DNA from 2 places in the Streptomyces sp. NBC_00829 genome. Region 1 is predicted to be linked to the other one. Evidence: riboswitches for the same ligand, from Rfam matches in the RefSeq annotation. Region 1 holds a riboswitch; the other holds the start of a gene.
What was found. A riboswitch is a leader RNA that binds a small molecule or an ion and turns the genes downstream of it on or off. The one in region 1 is predicted to bind glycine.

Region 1 (7,259 bases):
AGGTCCTCGATGTCCACCTCGCCGTCGTCGGCGGTCTTGACCACGACGACCTTCATGCCGGCCATGACGGCGCTGGCCGCGTTGGTGCCGTGCGCGGAGGAGGGGATGAGACAGACGGTGCGCTGGGTGTCGCCGTTGGCGCGGTGGTAGGCGCGTACGGCCAGGAGGCCCGCGAGCTCGCCCTGGGAGCCGGCGTTCGGCTGGATGGACACCGCGTCGTAACCGGTGACCTCGGCGAGACGCTCCTCCAGCTCACGGATGAGCGTGAGGTAGCCGCCGGCCTGCTCGACCGGGGCGAAGGGGTGGATCTGGCCGAACTCCGGCCAGGTGACCGGCTCCATCTCGGTGGTCGCGTTCAGCTTCATCGTGCAGGAGCCGAGCGGGATCATGCCGCGGTCCAGCGCGTAGTCCCGGTCGGCCAGCTTGCGCAGGTAGCGCAGCATCGCCGTCTCGGAGCGGTGCTGGTGGAACACGGGGTGCGTGAGGTAGTCGTCGGTCCGCAGCAGGGCCGCGGGCAGGGCCTCCGTGGTCACTGCGTCCAGGGCCTCGATGTCGGCCTCGACGCCGAAGGCGGCCCACACGGCGGCCAGCTGCGCGCGGGCGGTGGTCTCGTCGCAGGAGACAAAGACGGTGTCGGCGTCGACGAGGTGGAGGTTGACCCCGCCCTCGCGGGCCGCGGCGACGATCTCGGCGGCCTTGCCCGGCACCCGCGCGGTCAGCGTGTCGAAGTACGAGCCGTGCACGACCTCCACGCCACCGGCCCGCAGGCCCTCGGCGAGGATGCCTGCGTAGCGGTGGGTGCGCTGCGCGATCGACCGCAGACCCTCGGGGCCGTGGTACACCGCGTACATTCCCGCCATCACGGCGAGCAGCACCTGGGCGGTGCAGATGTTGCTGGTGGCCTTCTCACGGCGGATGTGCTGCTCACGGGTCTGCAGCGCAAGCCGGTACGCCTTGTTTCCGTCGGCGTCCACGGAGACCCCGACCAGGCGGCCGGGCAGGCTGCGCGCGAACTTGTCGCGGACGGCCATATAGCCGGCGTGCGGGCCGCCGAAGCCCATGGGGACGCCGAAGCGCTGCGTGGTGCCGACCGCGATGTCCGCGCCCAGCTCGCCGGGCGAGGTGAGCAGCGTCAGCGCCAGCAGATCGGCGGCGACGGTGACGATCGCGCCCAGCCCGTGCGCCTGCTCGATGACCGGCTTGATGTCACGGACGGCGCCGGAGGCGCCGGGGTACTGGAGCAGCACGCCGAAGACACCGCGCTCGGCGATCTCGGCGGGGATGCCCTTGCTCAGGTCGGCAGTGACGATCTGGACACCGGTCGGCTCGGCGCGGGTCCCGATCACCGCGAGGGTCTGCGGCAGGACGTCCGCGTCGACCAGGAAAACGCCTTCCTTGACCTTGCCGACCCGGCGGGCGAGCGACATGGCCTCGGCCGCGGCCGTGCTCTCGTCGAGCAGCGAAGCGCCCGAGGTGGGCAGACCGGTCAGGTCGGCGACCATCGTCTGGAAGTTGAGCAGCGCCTCCAGGCGGCCCTGGGAGATCTCGGGCTGGTAGGGCGTGTACGCGGTGTACCAGGCCGGGTTCTCCATGACATTGCGCAGGATGACCGGGGGCGTGAAGGTGCCGTAGTAGCCGAGACCGATCATCGGCGCGAGCACCTGGTTGCGGTCGGCCAGGGTGCGCAGCTCGGCGAGTACCTCGGCCTCCGTGCGGGCGCCCGGAAGGTTCAGGGCCTCCGCGCTCTTGATCACATCGGGGACCGCGGCGGCGGTCAGCTCGTCGAGCGAGCCGTACCCCACCTGCGCCAGCATCTTGGCCTGGGCCTCGGCGTCGGGCCCGATGTGGCGCTGCTCGAAGGGGATGCCCTGCTCCAGCTGGGAGAGCGGAATGCGGTTGGCGGTCATTTAGGAGGCCTCCTGGTCCGACACGACCGGCGAGGGGCACCGCGGCGCGGATGCCCGGACGGCCTCCCCCTCTGTCATCTCAACCTGAGAGCTTCACCGGCACGCCACAGCGGCACGCCGGCTTTCACCGTCGGTGAGAGCGGATGCCGTCCGACACCCGCCCTGCTTTCCAGAGTGACCTCGTCCGTGCGGTACAGGGGCCTGAGAGATTCCGGGGAGGATTTGCTCCTTCGGCGCCAGCCGGTTGGTCACCGGTGGACTCTCCCGCACGGGGTCAGCAGCCGTTTGCCAGAGTACCAGCGTGGCCCCTCGCTAATCGCTCAAGTGATCGCCCGGCCGTCGGTCACCGCACGCTCGGGTGCCTGCCGGCGTGATCGCTCAAGTGGCCGACACCCCCAATGTGCACTTTTGTAGTATTTACCTAGCAGTTGCGACCAATTGGAGGGACCGTGCAGACCGACATCGATCCGCGCAGCCTGATCGGCCGCAAGGCGTTCGACCGCAACGGCACCAAGATCGGGACTGTGGACGAGGTATATCTCGACGATGCCACGGGTGCGCCCGAGTGGGCCGCCGTGCGCACCGGGCTGTTCAGCAGGGATGCGTTTGTCCCGCTGGAGCCCAGCAAGGTCGTCAACGACACCCTGCACGTCCCTTACGAACGCTCGCTGATCAAGGACGCCCCGGACTTCGGTGTCGGCCGTCATCTCTCGCCCGAGCAGGAACTCCAGCTCTACCACCACTACGGCCTCGATCTCTCCGTGCCGCCCGAGACCCCGGCGCCGTCGGGAGACACGTCCTTCGGCCACGTCTCCGGCCAGGAGGACTGACCCGGGCCCGAGGACCGACCCGCGGCGGTCGACCCGCCAGGGTCGGCCTTGCGGACCCGTTCCTGCTCATCGGTGAGCCGCGGCACCAGCGACAGCGGTTCCGAGGGCTCAAGATCCGGATCGTCCACCCGGAAGGTGCGCACGCGCCCCGGCGGCGAACCCGGCTCTTCGAACCGCACGGTCACCCGCCCGACGCCGCTGCCCTGCACCCACCCCGGTCCGTACTCCGCGTGCCGTACGTCCGTCCCCGCCGCCCAGTGCCGCTCGGCGGGGGCCACGGATTCGGCGCTGTCCGTCCCCGCTCCCTCAGAGGCATGTGGCGCCTCCGGCCCGTCCGCCCGGCCCAGGACGGACCCTGCCTGCTCATCGGCGGCGGCCTGAGCGAAGAGATCCTCCTGGGTGTAGTCCGCCAGTCCGGTGACACCCACCCCCAGCAGCCGCACCCCGCCCGTGGTGTCCACGGCCTCCAGGAGCCGCCCCGCGGCCTCCCGCACCACCGCGGGATCGTCGGTCGGTCCCCGCAGCGTCTCCGAGCGTGTCAGAGTCGAGAAGTCGTACCGCCGCACCTTGAGCACGATGGTCCGTCCGGAGTGTCCGGCGGCGCGCAGCCGCTGCACACACCGGTCGGACAGCCGCTCCACCTCGATCCGCACCCGCACCCGGTCGTGCAGATCCACATCGAAGGTGTCCTCGACCGACACCGATTTCGTGTCCCGTTCGGCAACGACCGGCCGGTTGTCGTACCCCATCGCCATCCGGAACAGCGAGGTCCCGTGCGCCTTGCCCAGCAGCCGGACAAGCTCGTCCTCGCCCGCCTCCGCCAGCTCGGCCACCGTCGTCATGCCCGCGCGGCGCAGATGCTCACCGGTCGCCGGGCCGACCCCGGGCAGCGTGCGCACCGGCATCGGCCCGAGCAGCTCCCGCTCCGTGCCGGGCTCTATGAGCACAAGACCATCGGGTTTCGCCTGTTCGGAGGCGATTTTCGCGAGCATCTTGGATCCGGCGAGCCCAACGGAACCCGTGAGTCCCGTGACAGCGCGGATGTCGGCGCGCAGCCGCTCCCCGGCCGCCCGCGCGGAGGCGGAGTCGTCGGCTACTCCACCGGCTTCCAGATCCACGAACGCTTCGTCCAGGCTCAGTGGCTCGACCAATGGAGAGAGCGTCCCCAGGAGCTCCATCACCTGCTCGCTGACCGTGCGATAGAGCAAGAAGCGCGGCACGACATAGGCGGCGTTCGGTGCGAGCCGTCTGGCCTGCGCCATCGGCATGGCGGAGTGGACGCCGAACTGCCGAGCTTCGTACGAGGCGGTCGCGACGACACCGCGCGGGCCGAGCCCGCCGACGACCACCGGCTTTCCGCGCAGACTCGGCTTCGCCGCCTGCTCGGCGGCGGCGAAGAAGGCATCCATGTCCAGATGCAGAATCGTCGGCGCGGATCTCACATCTCCGATGCTGCCCTACACCACTGACAATGGCGCCGAACCGGCTGGGCACCGATCCACGGGCCCGGCGAACAGGACGCGCTCAGCGCTCAAACGGCCCTGTCGCGCCTTCGTCTGGCCAGTTCGTCCGCCGGATTGTTGCCGATCAGCGTCTCGCCGGTGTCGACGCGCTCGCCGTGAAGCTGCGACAGCGCCGCCTCGACATCCCGCCAGACCACGCCGACGGCGATCCCGAAGATTCCCTGGCCGCCCTGGAGCAGATCGACGACCTCGTCGGGCGAGGAGCACTCGTAGACGGTCGCGCCGTCGCTCATCAGCGTCATGCGTTCGAGGTCGGTGAAGCCACGGGCCCGCAGATGCTGCACGGCCGTGCGGATGTTCTGCAGGGCCACGCCGGTGTCGAGGAACCGCTTGACGATCTTGAGAACGACCACGTCACGGAAGCTGTAGAGCCGCTGTGTGCCCGATCCGTACGCCGGCCGCACGCTGGGCTCCACCAGACCTGTGCGGGCCCAGTAGTCGAGCTGTCGGTAGGTGATCCCAGCCGCCGCGCAGGCTGTGGGCCCGCGGTAGCCGATCGCTTCCTTCGAGGGGTCGGCTACGTCTCCGTGAAGCGGATACGGCCCGCTCTCCCCGAGACTGCTTCCGGGGGCACCCCCAGCCGTACCGTCGCCGCTGCTTCTCACGCCGACCTCCGTCCTTGACCTGCCATCTCGACGGTAGGCAGTCACCCGGGGTGCGTCAACGATCGCCACACTCGGCACGCCGAGTGATAATCACCCTGAGAGTGGTTTCCCGTGCCCCCATTCGGGGAAAGGGTTGCCGAATGCGCCGACGCCGCCCGTCGGACGGTCACAGACTGTTGGCGTCGTCACTGACTGTTGGTGCCGAAATCCTCGGGCGAGATCTGATCGAGGAACTCGCGGAACTTCTCCACCTCGTCCTCCTGCTCGTCCGGGATGGCGATTCCCGCGTCATCGAGGACCCCGTCACTGCCGAAGATCGGTGTGCCGGTCCGCAGGGCCAGCGCTATGGCGTCGGACGGTCTCGCACTCACCTCGACGCCGCTGGCAAAGACCAGCTCCGCGTAGAAAACCCCTTCGCGCAGGTCAGTGATGCGCACCTCGGTCAGCTCCTGGCCGACCGCCTCCAGCACGTCCTTGAAGAGGTCGTGCGTCAGCGGCCTCGCCGGAGCCATGCCCTGCTGGGCAAAGGCGATGGCGGTGGCTTCCCCGGGACCGATCCAGATGGGGAGGTACCGGTCGCCTCCCACTTCACGTAGGAGCACGATCGGTTGGTTCGAGGGCATTTCGACCCGGACACCCACAACGTCGAGCTCGTTCACACAGCAACCCTAGGACGTGCCCGACCGGTTTGGGTAGTCGGGCTCCCCCAAGATCAGTGGAGCCGGACCCCGAGCGCGGTCTGCACCAGGGCCGCATGCAGCCGCACGGACAGGGCGGCGAGCTCTTTCGTGGTCGCCTCGGCATGCGCCCTGGTCTGCGGATTACGGTGCCGCCGCAAGGGTGCCACCACCTGCTCGACCAGCCCGGCCTCCCGGTCGGCCGCCGCCTTCATCGCCCGCAGATGACGGGGCTCGAGTCCGAATTTCCCCAGATCCGCGACGAGTCTGGCGACAGTCACCGATTCGGCGTCGTAGCCGCCGTTTCCGTCTCGCGCCAGCAGGCCGTACGACTCCCACTCGTCGAGCTCCGCCTCACTCACCTCGGCGGCCGCCAGCAGCTCCGGGCGCCCCACCCGGGCCGCCGTGGGCCGCTCCGCGTCGAAGTCGCCCGTCGTCCACTGGCACAGCTCCCGCTGCACGCCCTGCGCGGGCAGCTGCGCCTGTTCCCCGCGCGCCTGGGCGTCGAGATGCTCCCGGATGACCTTCAGCGGAAGATAGTGGTCCCTCTGCATCCGCAGCACCTGAGCCAGCCGCTCCACGTCCCCGGGGCTGAACTTGCGGTACCCCGACGGCGTACGCCTCGGCTCGACCAGCCCTTCGGCCTCCAGAAAACGGATCTTGGAGATGGTCACTTCGGGAAATTCGTCCCTCAGCTGGCTGAGCACCGTCCCGATGCTCATCAGCCTCTCGCCCGCGGTGGCGGTGCCGTGGCCGGCACCGCCAGTCGGTGTTCGCAGCATGTGCCTTCCTGGGGGTCCCCCCGGACGGAGTCTGGGGGAGGGTTACACGCCCCGCTGGCTCGCGTAGAAGACCAGCCGGTACTTGCCGATCTGAACCTCGTCGCCATTGGCCAGGACGACGGAGTCGATCCGCTCGCGGTTGACGTACGTGCCATTCAGGCTGCCGACGTCCGAGACGGTGAAGCCGCCGTCGGGCCCCCTGCGGAACTCCACATGACGCCGCGAGACGGTCACGTCGTCGAGGAAGATGTCGCTCTGCGGGTGACGGCCGGCCGTGGTCAGCTCGCCGTCCAGCAGGAAGCGGCTCCCGGAGTTCGGACCGCGGCGCACCACCAGCAGGGCGGAGCCGAGGGGCAGCGCGTCGACAGCGGCCTGGGCCTCGGGAGAGAGCGACGGAAGCTGCGTCTGCCCCGTCACCTCCGCGTCATACGCCTCGATGCCGGAGATGGAGATCGTCGAGGTCGTCTCCGACGCGCGCTCGGCGGGAGCCCCGCCCCGAAGCGGCGCGCCACAGTTGGAGCAGAAGCGGCTGGCCTCGGCATTGCGGTGCCCGCACCTCGTACAAACCAAGGCCGACATGGACGGATCCTCCTGCCGCGGCTGACCCGCGTGGGGATTGGTCGCATACGGGTCCGGGGCAAACCCTCCACCCGTACTTGAGGTTGATGGTTCCCCGAAACCTATGCGGCCGGAACCGGCAGGGTCAACCGACGACGCGCCCCCATCACCCGAATTGTCACCGCCCGGACCAGCGACCTCGTCCCGGAAGAGCGGACGCTCGCCGCCCTGCTCCTCACTCTGGCCATGGCGCGGCACGCGATGCCTGGCGTTCCCGCCGTCCTCGCGTGCGCTCTTGCCGAACAACTTCCCAAACAACTTCACGGGCGATTCCCCTTGACCGAAATAGACCCGCCCGTGGGGCAGGACGAACCCTC
Region 2 (7,259 bases), 4.6 Mb from region 1:
CCAGGCTGCGCGCCGCCTCGACGTACTCGCGTTCACGCAGCGAGAGCGTCTGGCCGCGCACGATGCGGCCGATGTACGGCCAGCCGAAGAAGCCGATCACCAGCACCAGGACGGCGATGCGCAGCCCGGAGCCGGAGAAACCCAGGAGTTCGTTCGGGGTGACCGAGATCAGGGCGATGATGAAGAGCAGCTGCGGGAACGCGAGCAGCAGGTCCATCACCCGGCTGATCGCCGCGTCCACCCAGCCGCCGAAGTAACCCGCGATGACACCGAAGAGGGTGCCGAGCGAGACCGCGACGAAGGCGGAGAGGAAGGCGACCAGCAGCGAGATGCGGGCGCCGTAGACGACTCGGCTGAAGACGTCGCGGCCGTTGACCGGCTCGACTCCCAGCAGGAAGTCTGAGCTGATGCCGCCCCAGCTGCCGATCGGAGTGCCGAGGAGCGGATCGATCTGGTCCTCGTGCAGCTCCTCCGGCGGGTGGCCGAACGCGCTCACGATCAGCGGAGCGAGTATGGCGACCAGGACCAGCAGGAGCACCACGACGCCACCGGCCAGCGCGACCTTGTCGCGCTTGAGGCGAACCCAGGCGATCTTCCAGGGGGAGCGCCCCTCGATGGCCTTCTGCGGGACATCGGCGGCGACATCGACGGCCGCGGTCTCGGCCGCGCTCGTGTCGTGCAGTGGTGCCGTCATCGTGGTGGGGACCCCTCTCGGCCGGCGGTGACCGACCCATGCCCGCCGCTGTAGCGGCTTCGTTCACATCAGTGGTGCAAGTTGTGTGCGTGGTGCGAGGAATGCTTGAACAAGCAGGTCGTACACAGGACCGACTGCCCTTGTGGCGGGAGTCTTCAACGCTGCTGCGATCACCCGCCAGACCCCCCGGGGAATGTTTGCTCAAACGTGATGAGGGGAGGGGGTTTCCGTTATACGGACGAGGCCGCCGTTTGAGCGGATCGCCATCTGGCGCTCGTAGCCTGAAAGTTGAGCAAGGCGCACATTACGGACAAGTCGATCACAATCAGCGGACCGTACACCACAAGGCCGTGGCCGCCACCTTCTCATCCGCCCGGCGTCGACGCGAAGGCCACTTGTGAAGACGGGACGAAACATCCCTGACCTATGGAAACTCCTACTGTCCCCGGGACCGGTGAGTGTCCTTCACCGACCGTGCCGCGGGTGAAGGACACTCACCGGCCGTGCTGCGGCGGATAGCCGTACCCGCCTCCGGCCGGTGCGGCGCCGTGCGCGTCGCGGTCGTAGAAGGGCCGGGCGTTGGCCCGCAGCCACATCGTCACCGGGTCGTACTCGTCGGACATGGCGACGGTGGAGACCGGCAGCCCGTCCGGGACCGCGGTGATCGACTGCTGCATCATGGCGCGCACGGTGTCCACGGACTGCCGGCTCGTGTCGTACAGATCGAGCCCGATGGCAAGATACGGAGCGCCGAGCGCGGGCTGCACCCAGGCTCGGCGCAGCGCACGGACCGCGGGCGTGCGGTGGGCGTTCTGCGAGAGCAGGGCGTAGAAGTGCGGAATCTCGATGGCCGGTTCCGATAGCCGCAGAGGCCCGGCGGGCATCCGGTCGAGTCCGGTGGCAATGCGGCGCAGATCGAGCCAGGGGATGCCGACGCCGCCGCCGGGCGCGTGCGGGTTGAGCCAGATCCCCCAGCGCTCGGGGTACAGCGCGCGGGCGATGTCCGGGCCGCCGACCACCTCGTGCGCGCGGTTCCAGCCGGAGACGGCCAGCTCCTGGGCAGAGGTGACGCACGGGGCGTAGCCGACGCCGTCGACCTCCATGTTCCCGTACTGGGCGTCGGGCGAGCCGGCCTGGCCGTGCCAGAGCAGCATCCACAGCCGGCCGCCGCCGGCCGGGTCGGCGAGCGCGTGCAGCAGTGCCTCGTACGCGTCGTAGCGCCCGGGAGTCACCTGGCGCAGCATGTGCTCGACCTGCCCGGCCGCCGCGGTGCCTGACGCGCTCACCCTGGGTTCCGCCCCTCTTCGATCCACCCGGCACACGAGTGCGGCGGGTCCGGCATGGAACAGCTTAATCGGGAGTCCCGTCACCGACTTGACGACTACACGTGCTCTCGTTGATAGAAGGGCCGCACCCGCTCCAGCATCCAGCCGCCGACCGGGTCCTGTGTGGCGTCCAGCAGAACGAGACTGACCGGCCAGCCCACCTGGACCCGGCTCAGCGCCCGGCCGAGCGCATCCATCGGGGCATTGCGATCGGGGGCCTCCCAGGAGGACACCTGGACGCCGATGAAGAGTGCCGGCGGCTCGCCCTCGACGGAGGCCAGGGCCCTGCGGGCGGTGACGACGACACCGGAGGCCTCGAACTCTCCGGCGGCGGCGGCCAGGAAGTCCACCGGCTCCTCCTGCCAGTCGGGCTCGAAGAGCCGCACCCGGCCGCCGGACGCGGGCCCGTCCAGAGGCGTACGGCCCACCCTGCACAGCTCGGCGACAGCCAGCGGCGGCAGCGGGGCGCCGACGGCGCCGCCGGGGTTGACGGCGATGCCGAGCTGCGGCGGCAGTCCGCGGGCGAACTCACGTGCGGGGGCGACGGTGAAGGGCATATGGCTGCCCACGCAGACCATGAACTGCTGCTCGGAGCTGAAGACCGGGACGTACACGGCTCCCTCGATCTCCATGGTCGGGAGATCGAGGTTCGCACTGTCCGGGCCGCCGCCGTTCGGCAGTGGCACCCAGAGGTGGCTGCGGCCCAGCACCTCGATGAGACGGCCTCCGGCGGCGGGGTTGCCCAGGGACGCGGCGAGCACCTCTTCGAGCTCGTTCGCCGGCCAGCCGCCGTGCGGATGCGGATGCGCCTGCTCCGGAATGTCCATGTCCGTCCTTCTTCCCCGGCTTCGTTCAGTGTCGCGCACCGACCATAGCGCCGGGGCCCGGGGACACGGCCACGGGCCCGACCGGGAGCCGGGGAGACCAGGACGGCCCGAAGGCCGGGCAGGCAAGGAGGTCGGGAACGCGGGAAGCCGGGAAGCCGGGAAGGGCGAGGAGGTCGGGAACGCGGGTCGAGGAGAGGTGCAGGGGGCCTGGGAGGCCGGGGAGGCGGACGGCCGGAAGCCCCGGGGTGTGCCGCGGCCGGGGACCGCTCTAACGCTGTTCGAAGCCGACCCGCCCCAGCGCCCCCGCCGCGTCCCGGTCCAGCAATACCGCCGACGCGCAGCCCGCGGGCAGCCGCCCCGCCTCCGCGTCGCCGAGCAGCCGCCCCACCGCGCGCCGGTGCCGGGCGAAGGCGTAGCCGGAGACTCCCCGGCCTCGCTCGCGCTGGCCCGCCCGGGCCACGTCGGGCGTGACATCGAGAAGGACCAGATGCAGACCGCTGCCGCGTCGGCGGGCCTCGCGCGCCAGCCAGCGCCGCACCCACGCCTGGGTGCCGCAGTCGTGCACGACGACGCTCTCGCCGGAGCGCAGGGCCCGCCGCAGCCCGGCGTAGTGCGCGAGCCGCACGAGCGGGCGGTAGACGGCATACGGCAGCAGCCGCGGCATCCGCGCGTCCCAGCGGTCCCGGGTGTCCTGCGAGTCGATCCCGAGGCCGCCCGCCGCGCGCCTGATCAGGGTCGACTTTCCGCTGCCGGGCAGGCCGGAGACGACCACCACGTCTCCGGCGGCGAAGACCAGGCTGCGCGGGCTGCGCCCGGAGCGGTCCCGCAGATCACGCAGTACGGGGACGGATGCCCCGCGCGCCTTCCTGGCAGGCGTGTCCGGCCGGACGGGCACCCCCGCGGTTGTCGCGTAGGCCTCGGACCGCTGCAACGTCATCACCCCTCCCCCATGTACGGGTCGTCCCACACCCTTGCCCACGAAGTGTAAAGAAACGGTAATGCGGTACAACCGTTTTCGACGGAGGCCGAAGACACCACTTCTCCGCGATGCATGCAATGATGTGCCCGCCAACTGCATACCGGCCGCTTGAATCCACGCGGGAGAGTCCTGGCCACTGTGTGCGCCGGGCGCCGAAGGAGCAAGTCCCTCCCTTGAATCTCTCAGGCCCCGTACCGCGTGTGATGAGGCAGATCTGAAAAGCGAGCCGCCATCGAGTGGCTCCACCCAAGGTGCAAGTCACGACCACCGATACGAGCGGTCGCGACGAACCTCTCAGGTTCCGATGACAGATGGGGAGGATTGTCCTCGCCGGCCATGCCCTGGGAGCCACATCTATGAGCAACGCCCCCCGTCTCACCGCCCTCGATGCCGTGCATCGTTCGCTGGGCGCCACCATGACCGACTTCGCGGGCTGGGACATGCCCCTGCGGTACGGCAGTGAGCGCGACGAACACAACGCCGTCCGCACCAAGGCCGGACTCTTCGACCTCTCCCACATGGGCGAGATCACCGTCACGGGCCCGGAGGCCGTCAAGGCTCTGGACCACGCGCTGGTCGGCAACATCTCGACCGTCGGAGTCGGCCGCGCCCGCTACACGCACATCTGCCGGCAGGACGGCGGGATCGTCGACGACCTGATCGTCTACCGCCTGGGCGAGACCGAGTACATGGTCGTCGCGAACGCCTCCAACGCGCAGGTCGTCCTCGACGCGCTGACCGAGCGCGCCGCCGGCTTCGACACCGAGGTCCGCGACGACCGGGACGCGTACGCCCTCCTCGCCGTGCAGGGCCCCGAATCCCCGGGCATCCTCGCGTCCCTCACCGACGCCGATCTGGACGGGCTGAAGTACTACGCCGGCCTGCCCGGCACCGTCGCGGGCGTGCCCGCGCTGATCGCGCGCACCGGCTACACCGGCGAGGACGGCTTCGAGCTGTTCGTCTCGCCCGAGCACGCCGTTCAGCTGTGGCAGGCGCTGACCAAGGCAGGCGAGAGTGCCGGTCTGGTCCCGGCCGGCCTGTCCTGCCGCGACACCCTGCGCCTGGAAGCCGGCATGCCGCTGTACGGGCATGAGCTGACCACCTCGCTCACCCCGTTCGACGCGGGCCTGGGCCGGGTCGTGAAGTTCGAGAAGGAGGGCGACTTCGTCGGCCGCGCCGCCCTGGAGGCAGCCGCCGAGCGCGCCGCCACCAACCCGCCGCGCAAGCTCGTCGGCCTGATCGCCGAGGGCCGCAGGGTCCCGCGCGCCGGTTTCCCGGTCGTCGCGGGCGGCCAGGTCATCGGCGAGGTCACCTCGGGCGCCCCGTCTCCGACGCTGGGCAGGCCGATCGCGATGGCGTACGTGGACGCCTCGCACGCCGCCCCGGGCAGCGAGGGCGTCGGCGTCGACATCCGCGGTACGCATGAGGCGTACGAGGTCGTCGCGCTGCCGTTCTACAAGCGCCAGAAGTGATCATCAGCACCACCCCTCCCGTTTATCAGCACTCCCCCGCATCCAGGAGAATCAGGTCATGAGCAACCCCCAGCAGCTGCGTTACAGCAAGGAGCACGAGTGGGTGTCGGACGTCGCCGACGGCGTCGCGACGGTCGGCATCACGGAGTTCGCGGCCAACGCGCTCGGTGACGTCGTCTACGCCCAGCTGCCCGAGGTGGGCGACACGGTGACCGCGGGCGAGACCTGCGGCGAGCTGGAGTCGACCAAGTCGGTCAGCGACCTTTACGCCCCGGTCAGCGGTGAGGTGGTCGCGGCCAACCAGGACGTCGTGGACGACCCGTCCCTGGTGAACTCCGCCCCCTTCGAGGGTGGCTGGCTCTTCAAGGTGCGTATCGCGGAGGAGCCGGGCGACCTGCTCTCCGCCCAGGAGTACGCCCAGCTCACCCTCTCCGGCAACTGACCCCAGGGGATCGAAGATGTCTGTTCTGAACACTCCTCTCCATGAGCTCGACCCCGACGTCGCCGCCGCCGTCGACGCCGAGCTCGTACGCCAGCAGTCGACCCTGGAAATGATCGCGTCGGAGAACTTCGCCCCGGTCGCCGTCATGGAGGCCCAGGGCTCGGTCCTGACCAACAAGTACGCCGAGGGCTACCCGGGCCGCCGCTACTACGGCGGCTGCGAGCACGTCGATGTCGTCGAGCAGATCGCCATCGACCGCATCAAGGCACTCTTCGGCGCCGAGCACGCCAATGTGCAGCCGCACTCCGGCGCGCAGGCGAACGCGGCCGCGATGTTCGCGCTGCTGAAGCCGGGCGACACGATCATGGGCCTGAACCTCGCCCACGGCGGTCATCTGACCCACGGCATGAAGATCAACTTCTCCGGCAAGCTGTACAACGTGGTCGCGTACCACGTCGACAGCGAGAGTGGCCAGGTCGACATGGCCGAGGTCGAGCGCCTCGCCAAGGAGTCCCGCCCGAAGCTGATCGTCGCCGGCTGGTCCGCATACCCGCGCCAGCTGGACTTCGCCGCGTTCCGCCGGATCGCGGACGAGGTCGGCGCGTACCTGATGGTCGACATGGCCCACTTCGCGGGTCTGGTCGCCGCCGGGCTGCACCCCAACCCGGTGCCGCACGCCCATGTCGTCACCACCACCACGCACAAGACCCTCGGCGGTCCGCGCGGCGGTGTGATCCTGTCGACGCAGGAGCTGGCCAAGAAGATCAATTCCGCGGTCTTCCCCGGTCAGCAGGGCGGTCCGCTGGAGCACGTCATCGCGGCGAAGGCGGTCTCCTTCAAGGTCGCGGCCACCGAGGACTTCAAGGAGCGCCAGCAGCGCACGCTGGACGGCGCCCGCATCCTCGCCGAGCGTCTCGTCGCGGCCGATGTCGCCGAGCACGGTGTCTCGGTCCTGTCGGGCGGCACGGACGTGCACCTGGTCCTGGTCGACCTGCGCAACTCCCAGCTGGACGGCCAGCAGGCCGAGGACCGGCTCCACGAGGTGGGCATCACGGTCAACCGCAACGCCATCCCGAACGACCCGCGGCCGCCGATGGTCACCTCGGGCCTGCGGATCGGGACCCCGGCGCTGGCCACCCGCGGCTTCCAGGAGGAGGACTTCCGGGAGGTCGCCGACATCATCGCCGAGGCGCTGAAGCCGGCATACGACACCGAGGCGCTGAGCGCCCGGGTGTCCGCGCTGGCCGCGAAGCACCCCCTGTACCCCGGCCTGAAGTAGTTTCGTACGCTTTCGTTCGTACGAACCTTCGGGGCACCGCGCACACTGGAGTGTGGGCGCGGTGCCCCGCCCCGTGTTCCAGCGCTCTCTGCACCACCCCGGCAGACAACGGCGTCTACCAACCTCTCTAGGAGTTCCCCGTGGCCATCTCGGTCTTCGACCTGTTCTCGATCGGCATCGGCCCGTCCAGCTCCCATACGGTCGGCCCGATGCGCGCGGCGCGTATGTTCGCGCGGCGCCT

Region 2: another riboswitch for glycine. It lies ahead of gcvT (glycine cleavage system aminomethyltransferase GcvT); the one in region 1 lies ahead of gcvP (aminomethyl-transferring glycine dehydrogenase).

Annotation. Positions count from the first base shown of each region.
Region 1 is NZ_CP108867.1:6,928,731-6,935,989, reverse strand. It holds gene gcvP (aminomethyl-transferring glycine dehydrogenase) at 1-1,907, opposite strand, end outside; glycine riboswitch at 2,087-2,184, opposite strand; gene OG293_RS31025 (PRC-barrel domain-containing protein) at 2,345-2,737, shown strand; gene OG293_RS31020 (DNA polymerase IV) at 2,650-4,179, opposite strand; gene OG293_RS31015 (MerR family transcriptional regulator) at 4,269-4,865, opposite strand; gene OG293_RS31010 (bifunctional nuclease family protein) at 5,051-5,524, opposite strand; gene OG293_RS31005 (MerR family transcriptional regulator) at 5,578-6,324, opposite strand; gene OG293_RS31000 (FHA domain-containing protein) at 6,367-7,248, opposite strand.
Region 2 is NZ_CP108867.1:2,337,536-2,344,794, forward strand. It holds gene OG293_RS09600 (ABC transporter permease) at 1-694, opposite strand, end outside; gene OG293_RS09605 (enhanced serine sensitivity protein SseB C-terminal domain-containing protein) at 1,189-1,980, opposite strand; gene OG293_RS09610 (enhanced serine sensitivity protein SseB) at 2,076-2,846, opposite strand; gene OG293_RS09615 (AAA family ATPase) at 3,115-3,783, opposite strand; glycine riboswitch at 3,935-4,032, shown strand; gene gcvT (glycine cleavage system aminomethyltransferase GcvT) at 4,182-5,297, shown strand; gene gcvH (glycine cleavage system protein GcvH) at 5,356-5,739, shown strand; gene glyA (serine hydroxymethyltransferase) at 5,756-7,018, shown strand; gene OG293_RS09635 (L-serine ammonia-lyase) at 7,159-7,259, shown strand, end outside.